One region of the Yersinia entomophaga genome, then DNA from elsewhere that is predicted to be linked to it. Evidence: predicted binding sites of a transcription regulator. Region 1 holds the regulator's gene; each other region holds the start of a gene.

Region 1 (4,943 bases):
TTATCAAAGAATTCCGGCGCGTTAATACCATGCAGTACGGAAAGACGCTGCGCCATGATGCGACTCTCTTTCTCCAGCGCGCCCCGATTGATGCTTGGGTTTGCGCTGAGCAAAGAGAGCGTAATTGCGTAGCGTTGCAGAGTTTCACGCACGCCAGCGGCCAGCAGCTGCAACGGACGAATACGCGCTGGATTCAACACTAATTCATCGCCTTTATCGCAAATCAACTGTTGGCGCGCCAGTTCGTTAACCAGCGTATCCAGCGTTGGCGCAAGTTCTTCCTTGGTATAATGCAGGAAAAGCTCGGCTTTCAGCATTGGGTAAATCATACCGATCTTGCGTAATAACTCGGAACGAGTAATACGGCGATGGTACATCACCATGCTAGCAATCAGTGAAGGCAGCATCAGCAAGTGCTGAATATTATTACGGTAGTAAGTCATTAACACCGCCTGCTCACGTGGCAGGATTATGATGTCACCGATGTTGTCTTTCTCTACCTCGAACTTATTCATTTTCAACGCGTGGTTCAGCAACTCTTCCGGCGTTTTATCCGGTACGGTCACATCTTTGGCGTAAGGCACATTGCGTAGCAGTTGCAGGTAGCAATCGAGTTGCTCCAACAGTTGCTCGCGAGTCAATGAACGCTGACGCGATGCCAGCAGCGCGGTAGAACATAAGTTCATTGCGTTAGCCGCTGCGGCATTATTGATACGAACCATAATTTTAGCGGCTAAATCGTTAACCGCCGGAGTCAGCCAACTTGGGCGCTGAGCTTCGATTGGATCGATAGCATCACGCCAGTCTGGCACGTTGTTGTTGAGATAAGTAGTCAATGGCAAAGGTTCGCCAAAGTTCACATAGCCCTGACCCAAATTGCGAAGTTTGCGCAGACCGCGCAGCATTTGCATCAGGCTTTCTTTCTCTTTGGTCGCGCCGCGCAGTTCTTTGGCGTATGTCCCAACTTCCATTACGTGCTCGTAACCGATGTAAATTGGCACCAGAGTAATAGGGCGGGAGCCGCCGCGTAGCATGGCCTGTATTGTCATCGACAGGGTGCCAGTTTTGGGTTCCAGCAGCCGACCGGTGCGTGAACGGCCACCTTCCACAAAGTATTCAACGGAATAACCACGGGTGAATAGCTCACCTAGGTATTCACGGAACACGGTGGAATACAGCTTGTTGCCCTTAAAGGTACGGCGAATAAAGAAGGCACCTAAACGACGGAAAATCGGGCCAGCCGGCCAGAAGTTCAGGTTGATACCGGCAGCAATATGCGGCGGTACCAGGCCTTGATGATAAAGCACGTAGGACAGCAACAGATAGTCCATGTGGCTACGATGGCAGGGGACATACACGATTTCGTGGCCATCTTGTGCCAATTGGCGCACGCGCTCGGCGTTATGAACATTGATGCCCTGATACAGACGGTTCCAGGTCCAACTCAACACGCGATCGGATAAACGCACGGCTTCATAAGAGAAGTTTGCCGCAATCTCTTCCATCAAATTGATGGCATTTTGCTGCGCTTTTTCGTGGGAAATTTTCTTGGTACGCGCTTCATCAGCCACCGCTTTTTCGATAGCTTTTGACGCCAGCAGCTTTTTAAATAGCTCCTGACGTGCCGGCAGACTTGGGCCAACGGCAGCTAAACGCTGACGAGAGAAGTGCATACGCGCGACTCTGGCCAGCTTATGGGCGATGGTTTTGTCAGTGCCGTGCTCACTGGCCATGCGGCGCAGGGAAACGGTAGTCGAGAATCGCACAAAGCTATCGCGACCCAGCCACAGTACGGCAAAGAATTTTTGTACGCCGTTCAGTACGCGCAGATGTGGTGTACCGTGACCTTCCCGGCCCGGAGAGCGGCCAAACATTACTGATACCGGTAGCATCTGAATATCCAGCTCAGGATTATTGCGATGCAGATCCAGATAATCGTGGAATAATTTTACCGATTCCTGCTTCGGGGCATAATAGCGAAATACCCGTGGGCCATTATCGATGAAAACGTGACTTGGCAGCTGTGCACCGTCTATTTCCAGTGGAATCAACGGATCGGGAAGATCTTGTGCCAGGCACTGCGCTCGCAATGTCAGCAAATCAGCCTTAGAGTTATAAGGTAAAACATACAAAATTGGACGTGACGGGTCTAACCCCAGTTCAGTCACAGGATCTGCGGGGATTACCTTGCTTTTTACCAACAATTTAAGTGGTAAATTCAGTAACTTATAATATATTTTACGCCAACCTGACATAACAACGTGAAGCCTCTTGTTAGCAATTCGCCGCAAGGATACCAGAAACTCGTTTTGAGATCTGTGGTGATCAGACTGATGGAAGCAGCGAAACTATTATCAATCCAATAAAAAGGTACATAACTCATGGCTAATCAATCAACAGGACTAACCCGTATCTATAAAGCGGCAGGTTATTCTGTGAAAGGGTTAACCGCTGCTTGGAAAAATGAAGCCGCTTTCCGGCAGGAGGCCGTGGTGGCCGTCATCGCTATCATACTGGCCTTCTGGCTTGATGTGGGAGTCATAGAGCGAATTTTATTGATCGGATCTGTCGTCTTGGTGGTGGTGGTTGAAATTATCAACAGTGCGATTGAAGCGGTTGTTGACCGGATTGGCAGCGAGCTGCATGACCTTTCAGGTCGGGCAAAGGATATGGGGTCCGCCGCAGTGCTCATCACTATCCTGCTGGCGGTATTTATTTGGGCTACTGTGCTGTGGCAATACTTGAATTTGGCATAGTTCAGGGAAAGAGCAAATAGTGGTGAAGAACAATACAGCCATTAATCCCTGTTTTTATTCACTCTTCGGTTCCCAATAGGGGTTTGGCTGTATATACTCACAGCTAAACTGTATAAACAAACAGGGGGCGGAATGAAAGCACTTACTACCAGACAGCAACAGGTCTACGACTTGGTTCGCGATCACATCTCGCAAACGGGCATGCCACCGACACGTGCCGAGATCGCGCAGCGTCTGGGGTTCCGTTCGCCTAATGCCGCAGAAGAGCATCTAAAGGCGTTGGCGCGTAAAGGGGTGATTGAGATCGTCTCCGGCGCTTCTCGTGGTATTCGCCTATTAATGGAAGACGAAGAAGGCCTGCCGCTGATTGGCCGGGTTGCTGCGGGCGAACCGCTGTTAGCGCAGCAGCATATTGAAGGTCACTATAAAGTTGATCCTTCGCTGTTTAAGCCTAATGCTGATTTTCTGCTGCGGGTAAACGGTATGTCTATGAGAGATATCGGTATTCTGGACGGTGATTTGCTTGCGGTTCATAAAACTCAGGATGTGCGCAATGGGCAGGTTGTGGTGGCGCGTATTGATGATGAAGTTACTGTTAAGCGTCTGAAAAAACAAGGTAATATTGTTCAGTTGCTGCCTGAAAACAGTGAATTTCAGCCCATCGTCGTCGATCTGCGCGAGCAAACATTTACTATCGAAGGTTTAGCCGTTGGCGTTATCCGCAATGGCGACTGGATTTAACGAACCACGTATTCCTACCTGCGGTAGTTAGCGTTAATAGCAATTGATTTTATCCCTTAAATAAAGCCCCTTCATTGGGGTTTTATTATGTGTGCTACGACTCAAATAATCCTGTATCTCATCAGAAATGAAGGCATATATATTGGTTAATCACTCACATGACAGTGTTTTAGTAATATTGAGAACTATCCGATAATAACGAGTTACTTGCTGATTTAAATACAGAATAATATGAGGTTTTCTTAGCCTGCCTACTATTTCATTACTATTCCATAGTACTAATTTAGCCATCGGCAGAATGCTCTGCTATAGTTATTTCACGGTAAGAATAAGACAACGATTCAATTTAAGATTGTCTTATTAATTTACTGGTAATTATATTAGCCTATATATTAATAGGAATTAAATAAACTGAGCTAACAAAAGTTAACGGAGATATTATGAATAAAGATCAAGCCGACGGTAACTGGAAGCAGTTTAAAGGGAAAATTAAAGAGAAATGGGGCAAGCTGACGGATGATGACCTGAAGGTGATAGAAGGGAAACGCGAACAGCTGGTAGGTAAAATTCAGGAAAAATACGGTTATCAGAAGGAAGCTGCGGAAAAAGAAGTGAAAGCTTGGGAAGATCATACCAAATATCGCTGGTAACCTGAGTTGGTATTAATATATGAATATAAAACTTACCTCCCTCCACGGTGTTATTAAATGTGTCGATATTTTATAAATAGAGTTATTTATTAAAATATAATTTAATATCATCAAGTTTACATGTTTTATATTAAGATGTTGCAAGCACAAGGAGGTGCTGACACTTCCAGTGTTGGTTATAATTAATGTCAATCAATACAATGTTAATTAATACAGTGAGTCATGACGACAAACCATTTTTTATTTTATTTCTGCCGCCGTATGACGACAGAAATGATTTCTGCACCAGGGGTTACTTTTCCAAGGTTACTTTCTTTTTGCCACTAGACTATGGTCGTGATCGCAATGTTCATGGCTATCACAGGCTTCGACTTCGCCGCACGTGGCGCAAAGGCCGTGAGCCTCTACCACGCTGTGACGCAGCGCAAAACCTGATTGTTTCGCCAGCAAAGCTAAGGCTTCTTCAATACCAACGGTGGTTTTTTCCGTTACCAAACCGCAGCGATCGCAAATAAACAGCGCTGAGGTGTGCAGCGGCTCCTCAAAATGATGGCACAGCACATAGCTGTTTGCCGACTCAACTTTGTGTATAAATCCTTGTTCTAAAAGAAAATCCAAAGCGCGATAGACGGTTGGCGGCTTAGCCTGAGGCTCGGAAACCCGCAATAAATCCAGCAGATCATAAGCGCTGATTGCGCCCGGTTGCTGTGCCATCAGACGCAAAACTTCCAAACGTTGCGGAGTCAGCCGTACATTTCGTTGTTTACACAGGCTTTCGGCCTGAGCAAGCAGCTTT
Region 2 (4,943 bases), 1.2 Mb from region 1:
CATAGGGTCTCCTTACAACTGCGAATCACTATTAACAGTGTGTTACTTACAGAGTAAACCATGATGGAAAAACAGAACAGGGGGGATAGAGAGCCAGACCAATAAATATGCAAATTATTGATCTGGCATTAGGTCAGATTAGCACACCGGTTTTGGGTTACCCGCGAGCTGTGCCAGCGCTTCGGTATTTTCAATGGTAATGTATTTGCCTTTTACGCTGAGGATTCCACTTTTCTGGAAGCGGCCCAGCAAGCGGCTAATGGTTTCAACCGTTAGCCCCAGATAATTACCGATATCGCCACGCGTCATCGTCAGGCGGAACTCACGAGGTGAGAAACCACGTTGGGCAAAACGGCGCGACAGGTTATAGATAAAGGCGGCCAGACGCTCTTCCGCGTTTTTCTTCGATAGCAACAGAATCATATCCTGATCGCCTTTGATTTCACCGCTCATCAAACGCATCATCTGCTGACGCAGGTTAGGCATTTTGCCGGATAAATCATCCAGCGTATCGAACGGAATCTCACAGACCATCGAAGTTTCCAGCGCCTGAGCAAAACTCGGGTGTTGTAAATTGCTGATCGCATCGAAACCAACCAAATCACCAGCCAGATGGAAACCGGTAATTTGCTCATCGCCTTCTTCGGTAATGGTATAGCTCTTAATGGTCCCGGAACGAATAGCATACAAAGACTTCAGCTCATCGCCAGCTTTGAACAACGCCTGTCCTTTCTGAATAGGCTTTTTCCTTTCAATGATGTTGTCGAGCTGATCCAGCTCGTGCTCATTTAAGGTAAAAGGAATACAGAGTTGGCTGATGCTGCAATCCTGACAATGAATTGCGCAACCACCTGACTGGATACGTCGGATAACACGTTTTTCCGGGATCATGAGGGTATTCCCATTAATATTGATATTTGTCAATTTTAACATCTTTTAAGGCGTCTGATAAGAGTAACAATGCTTAGCGCGCTAAAAGATAACCTTCATGAGCCAATAACCAACGTTTCCGCTCTACGCCACCGGCGTAGCCGGTCAGCGAGCCGGACGCGCCGATGACGCGATGACAGGGCACCACAATGGAGACTGGGTTCAGGCCATTAGCCATGCCCACGGCGCGGGAAGCAGTAGGGCGACCAATTCGTTGAGCCAATTCGCCGTAGGATATGGTTTTCCCGCAGGGAATGTTGCGCAACTCTTGCCACACTTGCCGTTGAAACGCCGTCCCCGCAGTTTTTACCGGCAGGCCATCGATAATATCCAGCTCACCGGCAAAGTAACGCTGCATTTTCTCGGTTAAACCGCCAGGATTAATCTTTTCAGTCAGCGTAAAAGTATTTGGCCCATAGTGAGACGTCAGTAATTTCAGCAGTCTTTCATAGTGATCGACCCAATCAATGGCGCGCAGGTTATGTTCGCTATCGCCAATAATGACCAGTTCACCTGCTGGGGTGTCAGTACGGTCAATGTAAAAGGTTTCCATAAGGCTCCGTGGGGGTTATCTACTGGTTTTATCAACAGCAGTATGGCACGAAAAACCGGCGTTTTTGAATAGCCTCTGTCAGTTTTATGCCGCCTATCATTGACAATGCGAAGTGGTTCGCACTGATTAACTACAAAGCGTTAGTCTTTATCCTTCAAACTGATTATGCCAGGTTATCAGCCGTGACTGGGCATAGCCTTAAATAGCGACTAGGATGAGGTTTTGCCTAATCTATCGGAGTCAGAAAGATGTCAGTTGACCGCCCGCAGCCCTTATTAACCGCTGAGGATTGCTCGCCGGCCGTGCTAGAACGCGCTTGTGCAGTCTCTCCTTTCATTTTCCTGGCTGACCATGCCGGGCAAACTATCCCCTCGCGATTAGGTGATTTAGGCCTACCGCCCGGCGAAATAGATCGACATATTGGCTGGGATATCGGCTCTTTACCCGTAGCTCAACGGCTCAGTGAGCTGCTGGATGCCACCTTAATCCATCAGCGTTATTCTCGCCTGGTCATCGACTGTAACCGTACTCCCGGTATCGCCAGTTCTATCCCTGAAATTTCCGAGCAAACCACGATTCCAGGCAATCAAAGTGTCACCCCCGCGCAGGCAGAAGCCCGCAGAACCGAAATTTTCCAGCCTTACCACGATCTTATTCGCCAAACGCTGGATCGACGCGCAGCCCAAGGGCAACCTAGCGTTATCATTTCTATGCATAGTTTTACGCCAACTTTTAAAGGTGTGGCCAGACCTTGGCAGATCGGTACGCTGTTTAACCGCAATCCGGAATGGGCTTTATTGCTGGTTGAATTATTACGTGCAGAAGGCGATTTACAGGTCGGGGTCAACGAACCTTATGCCATCCTTTGGACAACAGCAATGGGCAGAAAAATTGTCGCGTATTCTAACGCAACTGTGGCAACAATTTAGTGACCGTTGCTGATTGTGCGGCGAGTTGGTCGCGAATTAAGGAAGAGTCAATTGGGTGAAATCGGTCCAAAATAAACAACCGCCAACCAACAACGTGCTGGCGAGCGCTTGCCTGATGAGGCAATTGGCGCGAAATAGAACAAAAATAGCGCAATTAACGCTGTATAAATGAGCGATATTCAGATAATATCGTGGTACTGTTTATTTATACAGTACCACGACGCATTGATATTTACTCACGTTCAATCAGGCTCAGTATCGTATTTGAAACCGTTCGTGAGAAGAGAGATCTTCCTAAATCTTATCTTGAGAGGCCGCTACGATGACATTTCGCATTATTGAAAAACAGCCGCAGCAAGTTGTCAGTATTCGGGTGATTGGCCCTTACGCCGAAACCATTCCTCTTGGTTTCAAACAGTTATCATCCTGGCAGCAGCAGCACCCGTTACCCTATGAATCCTGGCTAGCGCTTTATTGGGATAACCCTGAAACCACGCCACCCGCCAATCTGCGGGCTGATGTGGCTTTTTCTGTGGCCGATGATTTTGTCTTGCCCGCGCATGCCAGCAGTGGTGTGCTTTTACAAATAATACCTGGTGGGACTTATGCGGTTTATCGTGCGCGGGTGACCGATGGGGATTATGCCAAGGCATGGGGAGAGTTGTATAACCTGCATTTACCCGCCAGTGGCTACCTCCCGGCAGAAGGTGCGTGTTTTGAGGTCTATTTGAATGACGGAATGGCCGACGGTTATTTCGATATTGATATCTATCAGTCAGTGAGACCGATGGACACCGAGTAACTCGTACTCCGCGGAGTGAATACTTTCCTACTCGCTAAATTCTGCCCTTACTGGTTTAACTTTTTGATAAATATGGTGATGTTTCAGTGAGGCAGGGATGTCGGTAAATAGGGAACATGGGAAAGCATGCCAGAGCGGCAAAATGCCGCTTTCTGTTAGTAAAATTGAGCCGATGTTTTTTAAAGTAGTTTGATTAAAAATGAGGGTGAAATAATTAACATAAGCCGTCATAAAAACGTCATCCGGCTGCTCTAGTATCCAATGTAACCAATAAATACAAACTGTATTAGTGTGTTACAAAAGGAACTCTACCGATGTCAAAGCGCATTTCTACCGCTTCCCGAGTCGCATTATCAACGCTGTTGCTGTCTACCAGTTGCACATTACTGATGCCTAACGCCAGTGCCGCAGAAACGGGCTTATATGACCGTTCCGCGAAAGGCGACATCACTCAGTTCGGCGGAGCTCGTCGATTAGATAGTGACCAGACGCAGGCTTTACGCGACTCTTTATCGGATAAAACCGTAAAAAATGTCATTTTGCTGATTGGCGATGGAATGGGCGATTCTGAAATCACCTCGGCGCGTAACTATGCGGCGGGTGCCGGCGGTTTCTTCAAAGGCATTGATGCCTTGCCACTGACGGGTCAATACACGCATTACTCTTTAGACAAAAAGACGCAAAAACCGAATTATGTAACTGATTCCGCTGCGTCAGCCACCGCATGGTCAAGCGGCGTTAAAACTTATAACGGCGCGTTGGGTGTGGATGTTACAGGCAAAGATCACATCACCATTCTGGAACTGGCGAAAGCGGCAGGGAAAGCCACTGGCAACGTTTCTACCGCAGAGTTGCAAGATGCCACGCCTGCCGCTCAGTTTGCTCACGTTACCGGTCGCAAATGCTATGGCCCTGAAGAAACTAGCGAAAAATGCGCGACCAATGCGCTGGAAAACGGCGGAAGAGGTTCGATAACCGAGCAAATGATCCAAGCCCGGGCAGATATCACGCTAGGCGGCGGAGCAAAATCTTTTGAGCAACTGGCTAAGGCCGGCGAGTGGAAGGATAAATCCTTGCGCGACCAGGCTATTGCCCGCGGTTATCTGATTGTTGAGAGTCTGAATGATCTCAATGGGGTAACTCAGGCAAATCAGGATAAACCCGTTCTTGGCCTATTCTCGGCGGGTAATATGCCAGTGCGTTGGTTAGGCCCGAAGGCGTCATACCACGGTAATATCGATAAATCTCCAGTCACCTGCGAGGTGAATCCGGAACGCACTGCGGATATTCCAACGTTGGCCGCCATGACAGAAAAAGCCATAGAAGTGTTGAAAACCAATGAAAAAGGTTTCTTCCTACAGGTAGAAGGGGCGTCAATTGATAAACAGGATCATGCCGCGAACCCTTGTGGTCAGTTCGGTGAAACTGTTGATTTGGATGAAGCGGTACAAAAAGCGCTCGAGTTCGCAAAAGCCGACGGCAACACGCTGGTGATTGTGACCGCCGACCATGCTCATTCCAGCCAGATCGTCGAGGCCGATGCCAAGGCGCCGGGGTTGACGCAGGCATTAATGACCAAAGATGGCGCGGTGATGGCGATCAGTTATGGGAATTCCGAAGATGACTCTCAAGGTCATACCGGCACGCAGCTACGCATTGCTGCCTATGGCCCTCACGCGGCTAACGTCGTGGGTCTAACTGACCAAACCGACCTGTTCTTTACCATGCG
Region 3 (4,943 bases), 450 kb from region 1:
TATATATTGCTCGGTCAGTCCCTGAGTTTCAGGTTTGGGCGGTACTGGGTACATCTCGGCGGTATCGATTAGGTTAACACCTGCCGAGATGGCGTAATCCAGTTGAGCGTGGGCATCGGCTTCGCTGTTTTGCTCACCAAAGGTCATGGTGCCCAGACCCAGCAGGCTTACTTCTAAAGAACTGTGGGGGATACGGTGATATTGCATTGCCGACCTTCCTTAATGTCCGAAATTACCAGGCGAAAATAAAACGGCCTTATCCGACTATATCGAAGCCGTAGATACGGGGGAAGGGCATGAGATGAATGTGAGCAAAAAAGAGTGATGCGGGCGCATAAGGTTGCACCCGCAGAAATTAGGTTTAAATATTATTGGTTTTATTCTTTTTGCTGCGCAGCAGGTTCAGCGTTTCAACGCCCATAGAGAAGAACATGGCGAAGTAAATGTAGCCTTTCGGAATGTGGATTTGAACGCTTTCCAGCATCAGGGTGAACCCCACTAAAATCAGGAATGCCAGTGCCAGCATTTTGACGGAAGGATGACGGTTAACAAATTCGCCAATAGGTCTGGCGGCAAACATCATCACGCCCACGGAAATAACCACCGCCGCCATCATAATAAAGAGATGATCGGAAAGTCCCACAGCGGTAATAACAGAATCCAGGCTGAAGATAATATCCAACAGCATGATTTGTACGATGGCACCAAAGAACGTGCTGACATTGCTCTGATGATCGTTATTGCTGCCTTCTACCGTTTCGTGGATTTCTTTACTGGCTTTCCAAATCAGGAAGAGTCCACCGAGTAACAAAATCAGATCCCGCGCGGAAACCCCATGTTCCATCACCGTAAATAATGGATTAGTCAGGCGAATAACCCAGGCGATAGAGGCCAGTAATGCCAAACGCATTAGCATGGCACCGGCCAGCCCAATGCGACGAGCTTTGTTTTGTTGGGCTTTAGGTAATTTTGCTACGACTAGAGAAAGGAAAATAATATTGTCAATACCCAGAACAATTTCCAGAATCGTCAACGTGCCCAGTGCCAGCCAGGCATTTGGATCGGCAATCCATTCAAACATTGCGTTTACACACCTTAAAAAATACAAGAATGTAATTATACGCTGTTATTAATGGATCATAACCTCAGTACGGCTCAGAACAATCTCTAAAGCAGGAAATGCCGAGCCAGCAAGGGCGCGGTGAAGGTTTTCTTTAGGTAAAACCCGCGCGGCAACGTCAGAATTGGCTGGCCTTTTTCGCCGATAGCTTCGGTTAAGGCTCGGCTATTCGCCGCTTTGGGACGCAATTGCAATACTTCACCGTGGCGGGCAGTGATACTTTCCACCTTACCTAACACAATCAGATCCATTAATTCTTCCCAATCGCGGCGCAGCAGCTCTTCTTCTTCTGCGTTTGGGCTCCACAACAGTGGCGCGCCGATGTGACGTTCGGCGAGTGGAATTTGTCGTTCACCTTCAACCGGAATCCATAAAACTCGCGCCAGTTTATGACGAACATGGCTACTTTCCCAGGTTACGCCGCTATTTCCGGTTAAGGGCGCGACGCACACAAATGTCGTTTCTAACGGTTTACCTTGCGCACTGATTGGGATCGTTTTTAGCTCGATGCCAATATCTGCAAAATCCTGTTCGGGCTTACTGCCAGCGCTGGCACCTAAATAAAACTCCAATAGCATACCAACCCACCCCTTATCACGCTTTAGATTCGCAGGAATAGGCCAGTTAGCCCGGGCGGCAAGCTCTCCTAGCGTGAAGCCTGCCAGCGCCTGAGCGCGATCCACGAGCTGTTGTTCGTCTACCGGTGGTGCTGGGGGTTGTGAATAAACCGACATAGTGAAAAAACTCATCAGGATGGGTTAAAAAATGCACTGCTTTAATACACCGCAGCGAACTTTAATTATCGCTGTGAATGAAAATTAATAATAGCATGATTTAACAGTGATTTTTTAGCACTTAAACCGGGCTGTGATTTTGTTTTCATCGATTTGTACACTAGCTGCCAGCAACAATGAACAGGATCTTACACCTATTTATCCACAGATTTGTGGGATAACCTGGTTGAAACATGAATACTGGTTCAATTTACAGCCTTGACGCAGGGTTTTTTTGCGAGTTTAGCCATTTTTTGTGTAACTTAGCCGCATTATCTGTGGATAAAAACCGCATTGGTGGATCTTTAATCAGCCAAGGATCATAAACGGATACAGATCACATTTTTGCACTTTACTTATACCCTGTGCATAACTTAATTTGATGAAAAATATGATTTAATTTGTTTTTTGTTATTCGTCTATAATTTACTTAAAATGAGTTGTACCCGTCTTACCCCTGAGTTCTGCACACATATATCCACAGAAAAAGTGAATAAAATTAGCCGAGCCTGGCCGAGGGTGTTTATAACTTTGCCAATATCTGTGAGTTATCCCAAGGTCATGGTGTTTCAATCACTGATAAGCAGTGGTTTACCGCCTGTTGGTAGTGTGAAACAATCAGAGCATCTTTGAGTATTAAGCTTATCGAGGTAGTCCGGTGATCGATGATGATGGCTACCGCCCGAACGTGGGTATTGTAATTTGTAATAGGCAGGGGCAGGTGTTGTGGGCCAGACGTTACGGTCAGCACTCTTGGCAGTTTCCTCAAGGAGGAATCAACCCTGGCGAAACGCCGGAACAGGCGATGTACCGCGAACTGTTTGAAGAAGTTGGACTGAATAAAAAGGACGTCCGAATACTGGCTTCAACCCGTAACTGGCTGCGTTATAAATTACCGAAACGTTTGGTGCGTTGGGATACAAAGCCGGTTTGCATCGGCCAAAAGCAGAGATGGTTTTTACTGCAGTTAATGTGTAACGATGCCGATATCAATATGCAGCGCAGCAGCACGCCAGAATTTGATGGTTGGCGCTGGGTAAGCTACTGGTATCCGGTTCGTCAGGTGGTGTCATTCAAACGGGATGTCTACCGCCGCGTGATGAAGGAATTTGCTGCTACAGTGATGCCGATGCAGGAGGTGACTCCGCCGCGGACACCACCCGCTTATCGCCGGAAAAGAGGTTAAGTTATCCAATCATGCTCACGCGTTTACGAGAAGTCGTAGAGAAAGTTGCGATGGCAGCCAGCCTGACGGATGCGTTAGAGCTGTTGGTCAATGAAACCTGTCTGGCGATGAACACGGAAGTTTGCTCGATTTATCTGGCAGATAATGACCGTCGTTGTTATTACCTAATGGCGACCCGAGGTTTGAAAAAGCCTCGGGGTCGCACTATTACGCTGGCTTTTGATGAAGGTGTGGTGGGATTGGTCGGGCGACTGGCCGAACCGATCAACCTGGCTGATGCGCAAAGTCACCCCAGTTTTAAGTATGTCCCGCAGGTTAAAGAAGATAGCTTCCGCGCTTTTCTCGGTGTTCCCATTATTTATCGTCGGCAATTGCTCGGCGTGCTGGTGGTGCAGCAGCGAGAACATCGTCAATTCGATGAAAGCGAAGAATCATTTATGGTCACGCTGGCCACACAGTTGGCGGCCATTCTGTCTCAATCTCAGCTCAACGCTATTTTTGGTCAATATCGTCAAACTCGCATTCGGGCACTGGCTGCCGCACCGGGCGTGGCGGTTGCAGAAGGTTGGCAGGACACTACCCAGCCTTCACTGGATCAGGTTTACAAAGCCTCAACCTTGGATAGCGCGCGTGAGCGTGAACGCTTAACTCAGGCATTGGAAGAAGCGGCGGCCGAGTTTCGTCGTTTCAGTAAGCGTTTTGCCGCTAGTTCCCAGAAAGAAAGTGCGGCTATTTTTGACCTTTACTCCCACTTATTAAACGACGCTCGCCTGAAGCGGGAGTTGTTTGCTGAAATTGACGCCGGTTCCGTTGCGGAATGGGCGGTCAAGCAAGTTGTGGAGCAGTTTGCTGCTCAGTTTGCCAGCCTGCAAGACACTTATATGCGTGAAAGAGCCGGCGATCTGCGTGCTCTGGGGCAGCGTTTACTCTTCCATCTCGATGACAGCACCTCCGGCGCGAGCCAGTGGCCTGAGCGTTTTATTCTGGTCGCTGATGAATTAACCGCCACTTTGTTGGCTGAAGTTCCTCAGGATCGTCTGGTGGGCGTAGTGGTGCGCGATGGTGCAGCAAATTCGCACGCGGCGATTCTGGTGCGCGCCATGGGTATTCCTACCGTAATGGGTGCGGATATTCAGCCTTCCCTATTAAGCCAAAGATTATTGATTGTTGATGGCTATCGCGGCGAGATTCTGGTGGATCCAGAGCCGGTGCTGGTGCAGGAATACCAGCGTCTGGTTAACGAAGAAATCGAGCTGAGCAAGCTGGCCGAAGACGATGTTGAGCAACCCGCTGAGCTGAAAAGTGGCGAACGTATTCAGGTGCTGCTCAATGCGGGTTTAAGTCCGGAACATGAGCAACTGCTCGGCGGGCGCGTCGATGGCGTCGGCCTGTATCGTACCGAAATTCCTTTTATGCTCCAGAGCGGCTTTCCTTCCGAAGAAGAGCAGGTGGCCCAGTATCAGGGCATGTTACAGCTTTATCCGCAAAAACCGGTCACACTTAGAACGCTGGATATCGGTGCTGACAAACAGCTGCCTTATATGCCGATAAGCGAGGAAAATCCGTGTCTGGGCTGGCGAGGGATAAGGATCACGCTGGATCAGCCGGAGATCTTTCTGATTCAGGTACGGGCGATGCTACGGGCCAATGCCGGTACCGGCAATCTGGGGATTTTGCTGCCAATGATCACCAGTCTGGAAGAGGTGGATGAAGCGAAGCGCTTGATCGATCGAGCCGGACGGGAAGTGGAAGAAGCGCTGGGGTATGAATTACCAAAGCCGCGCCTTGGCGTGATGATCGAAGTACCGGCGATGATCTTTATGTTGCCGTACCTGAAATCTCGGGTGGATTTTATTTCGGTTGG
Region 4 (4,943 bases), 1.8 Mb from region 1:
TCTGGCCTAAATATGGCATTAGCCTTGCCGCACGAAATGAAAACCTCGCCTTATTTCGATGATCCACAAATTGTTTCTTTATTTGGCGACGCCATTCAATACATCGATTATGGTCAGAAAACCGTAGAGGAAACTGCAGAATATTTTAATCGTCAGGGTGACCGAATTTTAAAACGCGCCATGCGATAAATCGAAGAATAAGGCACTAAACTCACCCTGCCATTTATTTGGCGGGGTTTTTCTGCTTGATTAAATTACAATAAAAACAATCAATTAGATCGTCATCACAAGTTTAAAATGCTTTTATTTTATTAGGGAACAATGACGACATCGATCACAAAAATTATTAAAATAATAAATAGAATATAAAACCACAATAAATGAAACGATGTTTCTTTTTTAAGAATGTATTCTTTATTGATGCGAAAATACATCACTCAGGGATTATAAAAATGAAATTTAAATTACTTACTCTGGCAATGGCATCAGTTATCAGTTTCAGCTCTGTGGCAACAACTATCGATTATCGTCATGAAATGCTGGATAGCGGTTCGAACGATCATAAAGATCGTCTGCTGTTCTCTAACCGTTTCGCTAACGGCTTTGGCCTTTCTTTGGAAGGCAAATGGCGGCAACACAGCTCGGACAACACCGCAAACAAACCTTTTCACGAACAGGTCAGTAATGGTACCGAAGTGGTAGCCAGCTATGTGTATAAATTTAACAAGACCTTCCAGTTGGAACCGGGCTTCTCTCTGGAATCCTCATCAGACAGCAATAACTACCGGCCATATTTACGCGGCAAAGTTGCCTTTACTGACGATTTCTCTACGTCTCTACGCTATCGCCCTTATTACAAACGTAACCAGCCTTCCACCAAAGATACTGAGAAAGGCCATCAATTCACCCTGCTATTTGCCTATAACTTCCTGAAAGATTACTCCGTCGAATATGAGTTGGATTACAAAAAATCTGAGGACAAAATTCTGGCAAATAACGAAAAGTATGACTGGAGTCATGATGTCAAATTGGCCTACAAATGGGATAAAAACTGGAAACCTTATGTGGCTATCGGCAATGTTTCTGGCAGCAGCCTGACCGACGAACGCCAGACCCGTTTCCGCGTGGGGGTGCAGTACACCTTCTGATCGTCGTTATAACCTGGTCACCGTTATAACCTCAGTATGTCCGATTTGATTGAATACTCATCATTAGTATTGCAGTAACTGCCGCTGCAAACCTGTTACCCGTGTTTGGGGAAAAATCTGACTCCCAGTCGCTTTTCCCCGTTTTTTTCACCTTCCATTTCCTGTAATATCCGCCGCCCAGCCACGCGCCAGCTGTGGATTGTCTGAAAAAACAACATTCACCCTAAAATCACTCCTAATGTGACATTTAGTTACAGCGTAACGGCTATCTTCACCCAGAGAAATCCCATATACTGGATAAATTAACAGTTATAGTTTGGGACGTTTGTATGACCGCGGAAGGGCATTTGATTTTTTCTGTCGCCTGCGCAATTTTTGCCAAAAAAGCCGGGTTGACTCCCGAGCTTACACAGGGGGACTGGTGGCACATTATACCGGGCGCCCTTTTGACGTCTCTACTACCTGATATTGACCATCCCCGCTCTGTTCTGGGGCAACGCTTGAAGTGGATTTCCGCGCCTATTGCACGGATTTTTGGCCATCGCGGTTTTACCCACAGTTTATTAGCGATCCTCGGTGGAATAGCGTTATTTCAGCTTGAAATTCCCCGCAGTTGGTTTATCCCACCTGACGTCATGCATGCGATGATCGTCGGCTATTTCAGCCATTTATTGGCGGATATGCTGACGCCTGCTGGCGTACCACTGCTGTGGCCGTGCCGTTGGCGGTTTCGCCTGCCTCTGCTCAATTCGCAAAAAGGGAATCAGCTGGAACGCGTGTTTTGCGTACTTTTAGTATGCTACGCCGTTTACTGGCAGAGCGACCGCTCATTTCCCGTCCAATCCTATGTTGAGCAATTGAAGAGTTTCAAACTCTGATCACAATTAACTGCCGAAATCATCACCCAAAGCATATACTTTATACAAATTTGCGTAAAAAATTATATCAAATTCTTTTTGGATATAAGTGAGCCAACTCAGTAACTGTTAGGATAGTTGGCTTCGCGACCTATCAAGGTCAGCAATATAAATAGAATACGCAAAAAGTATTCATAATAGAATTTTGGAGATTTGGGGATGAACCTACCGCTCGTAATTAATGTGGCGATTTTTGTCGCATTGCTGTTGCTATTGGCACAAACCCGTCACAAACAGTGGAGCCTGGCCAAAAAAGTTCTGGCTGGTCTGGCATTAGGCGTGGTGTTCGGCCTCGGCCTGCATTTGGTGTATGGCTCTGACGACCCGGTAATGAAAGAATCTATTACCTGGTTCAATATCGTCGGTAACGGTTATGTACAATTACTGCAAATGATCGTGATGCCGTTGGTATTTGCGTCCATTTTAAGTGCCGTCGCCAAGCTGCATAATGCGGCGTCGCTGGGGAAAATCAGTTTCCTGTCTATCGGCACCCTGCTGTTTACTACCATGATTGCGGCGTTAGTCGGTGTATTTGTCACCAATCTGTTCGGCCTGACCGCTGAAGGTCTGGTTCAGGGCACTCAGGAAGCGGCTCGCCTAAGCGCGATTGAAAGCAATTATCTGAGCAAGGTTTCGGATCTGAGCGTGCCTCAGCTGATTTTGTCCTTTATCCCGAAAAATCCGTTTGCCGATTTAACCGGTGCAAACCCAACTTCGATTATCAGCGTAGTTATCTTTGCGACTCTGCTGGGAATTGCTTCACTGCAATTGCTGAAAGACGACGTTGAAAAAGGTAAACGCGTACTGGTTGCTATCGATACCCTGCAATCCTGGGTGATGAAACTGGTTCGTCTGGTTATGAAACTGACCCCATACGGCGTGCTGGCATTGATGACCAAGGTCGTCGCTGGCTCTAACGTTCAGGACATTATCAAACTGGGTAGCTTCGTTGTGGCCTCGTATCTGGGTCTGGCGATCATGTTCGTGGTTCACGGTCTGTTGATTGCCTTTACCGGTATCAACCCGCTGAAATTTTTCAAGAAAGTTTGGCCGGTGCTGACATTTGCCTTCACGAGCCGTTCCAGTGCTGCCAGCATCCCACTGAGTGTGGAAGCGCAAACTCGCCGTCTGGGTATCCCTGAATCCATTGCCAGCTTTTCTGCGTCCTTCGGCGCAACGATTGGTCAAAACGGCTGTGCCGGTTTGTATCCGGCTATGCTGGCGGTGATGGTGGCTCCAACCGTAGGTATCAACCCACTGGACCCGATTTGGATTGCAACATTGGTCGGTATGGTCACCGTCAGTTCAGCTGGCGTAGCCGGTGTAGGTGGCGGCGCAACCTTTGCAGCCTTGATTGTACTGCCAGCCATGGGTCTGCCGGTCACGCTGGTTGCTCTGTTAATCTCCGTTGAACCTTTGATTGATATGGGCCGTACCGCCTTGAACGTAAGCGGTTCTATGACTGCCGGTACCATCACCAGCCAATTGATGAAACAAACCGACAAAGAGATTCTAAACAGTGATGACGAGGTGGAATTAGCGCATCGCTAAATGTCTCACTTATCGTAATCAGTAAAAAGCCGGGCAGCGTAAACTGTCCGGCTTTTTCAATTTTGTTTCACCTGGGTTCTTCAAACTGGATTAACTACGGTACTTTTCCACCAGAGCCTGTGCGATAGCCAGGGTTTCCACATCCGGTACGCCGCTGAAATCGCTGGCGCGGAAGTGCATCTGGAAGGCAGCTATCACCTTCAGGGTTTCCTCATCCAGTTCACCGGTTAGCGGGATTTTATACCCGTAAGTCGCTAACGCTTTCTGAATAGACTCAACCGGCACCAGCTCGTGTTTATCACGGCCATCAATCAGTTCCTGAACCCGCCCTTCGTCTGGCCAAGCGCCAATGCCAGCTTCATATAAACGTTTCCACGGGAAATACGGGCCGGGATCGGACTTTCTCTGCGGAGCAATATCACTATGCGCTACAACATCTGTCGGAGCAATATGATAACGGGCAACAATGTCCTTCCCCAGCCGCTCAATCAATTCAATCTGGTTTTCGTTAAACGGATACCACTTACGCCCTAGCAGCTCCTCTGTATAGCCCAGATTGACGATTTCCACGCCTATCGAGGTATCATTCAGGCTGGTACGTCCTTGCCATTCGCTGACCCCAGCATGCCAGGCGCGTTTATCTTCGGGAACCAGTTGCAGTACCACCGGTTTGCCACCTTCTTTACGCGGATGTTCCGTCACCAAATAATGCGCGCTAACCTGCTCTTGAGTCAGCAATCGCAGGGATTCCGCATCGTCAACCGCCGTATAGTGGAACACTAGAAAGCGCACCCGATCGTTCTGCCCCACCGCAGGATGGGTGGTATCTACCTGATAATCACCGCGATCGATCAATTTATGCGGGCTACTGCTACACCCAGCCAAAAGCAGCAACAGCGCCGCCGGCAATAATTTTTTCATCATTCACACTCCCTGTCGTTTGATAAACTCGATTCACAGTAACTGATGTAAACTAAATGGTATGTAAACGATACATTCTGCATAAGTATCATTTGCACCTTAAGAATTTACCATCATGGGGGAAACCAGCAAAAAAAACGGCCCCTGAATCAGGAGCCGCTGGATTTACCTAGCTAATAATGCATTAAACGCCGCCCATTAAAACGGGTAGTCGCGATAACCCATTTGTTCCGAGATATTACGCGCCGCCTGATGCAATGACTTTACATAATCGCTCTTATGTTCCTCTGAGAAACGCAGCGTCGGGAATGAAATACTCAGCCCCGCGATGGCAACGCCAAAACGGTCGAAAACCGGAACGGCGATACAACGCAGCCCTTCTTCCTGTTCTTCGATATCTTCGCCA

What was found. The regulator LexA, encoded in region 1, represses DNA repair genes until DNA is damaged. The targets are predictions, from matches to a motif close to TNCTGTATGTACATACAGNA.
Positions count from the first base shown of each region.
Region 2: the regulator LexA is predicted to act here: its motif matches at 2,608-2,627, upstream of sbmC (DNA gyrase inhibitor SbmC).
Region 3: the regulator LexA is predicted to act here: its motif matches at 2,093-2,112, upstream of mutH (DNA mismatch repair endonuclease MutH).
Region 4: the regulator LexA is predicted to act here: its motif matches at 1,440-1,459, upstream of PL78_RS18940 (metal-dependent hydrolase).

Region 1 is NZ_CP010029.1:2,397,032-2,401,974, reverse strand. It holds gene plsB (glycerol-3-phosphate 1-O-acyltransferase PlsB) at 1-2,255, opposite strand, end outside; gene PL78_RS11000 (diacylglycerol kinase) at 2,382-2,756, shown strand; gene lexA (transcriptional repressor LexA) at 2,889-3,497, shown strand; gene PL78_RS10990 (CsbD family protein) at 3,938-4,147, shown strand; gene zur (zinc uptake transcriptional repressor Zur) at 4,454-4,943, opposite strand, start outside.
Region 2 is NZ_CP010029.1:1,208,783-1,213,725, reverse strand. It holds gene uspE (universal stress protein UspE) at 1-3, opposite strand, end outside; gene PL78_RS05435 (FNR family transcription factor) at 139-891, opposite strand; gene ogt (methylated-DNA--[protein]-cysteine S-methyltransferase) at 965-1,483, opposite strand; gene PL78_RS05425 (N-formylglutamate amidohydrolase) at 1,732-2,412, shown strand; gene sbmC (DNA gyrase inhibitor SbmC) at 2,735-3,214, shown strand; gene phoA (alkaline phosphatase) at 3,529-4,943, shown strand, end outside.
Region 3 is NZ_CP010029.1:1,949,232-1,954,174, reverse strand. It holds gene PL78_RS08875 (NADP(H)-dependent aldo-keto reductase) at 1-207, opposite strand, end outside; gene PL78_RS08870 (TerC family protein) at 362-1,081, opposite strand; gene mutH (DNA mismatch repair endonuclease MutH) at 1,168-1,854, opposite strand; gene rppH (RNA pyrophosphohydrolase) at 2,552-3,079, shown strand; gene ptsP (phosphoenolpyruvate--protein phosphotransferase) at 3,091-4,943, shown strand, end outside.
Region 4 is NZ_CP010029.1:4,211,306-4,216,248, reverse strand. It holds gene PL78_RS18950 (ABC transporter substrate-binding protein) at 1-189, shown strand, start outside; gene PL78_RS18945 (oligogalacturonate-specific porin KdgM family protein) at 453-1,148, shown strand; gene PL78_RS18940 (metal-dependent hydrolase) at 1,478-2,026, shown strand; gene PL78_RS18935 (L-cystine transporter) at 2,225-3,616, shown strand; gene PL78_RS18930 (N-acetylmuramoyl-L-alanine amidase) at 3,707-4,537, opposite strand; gene kdgR (DNA-binding transcriptional regulator KdgR) at 4,736-4,943, opposite strand, start outside.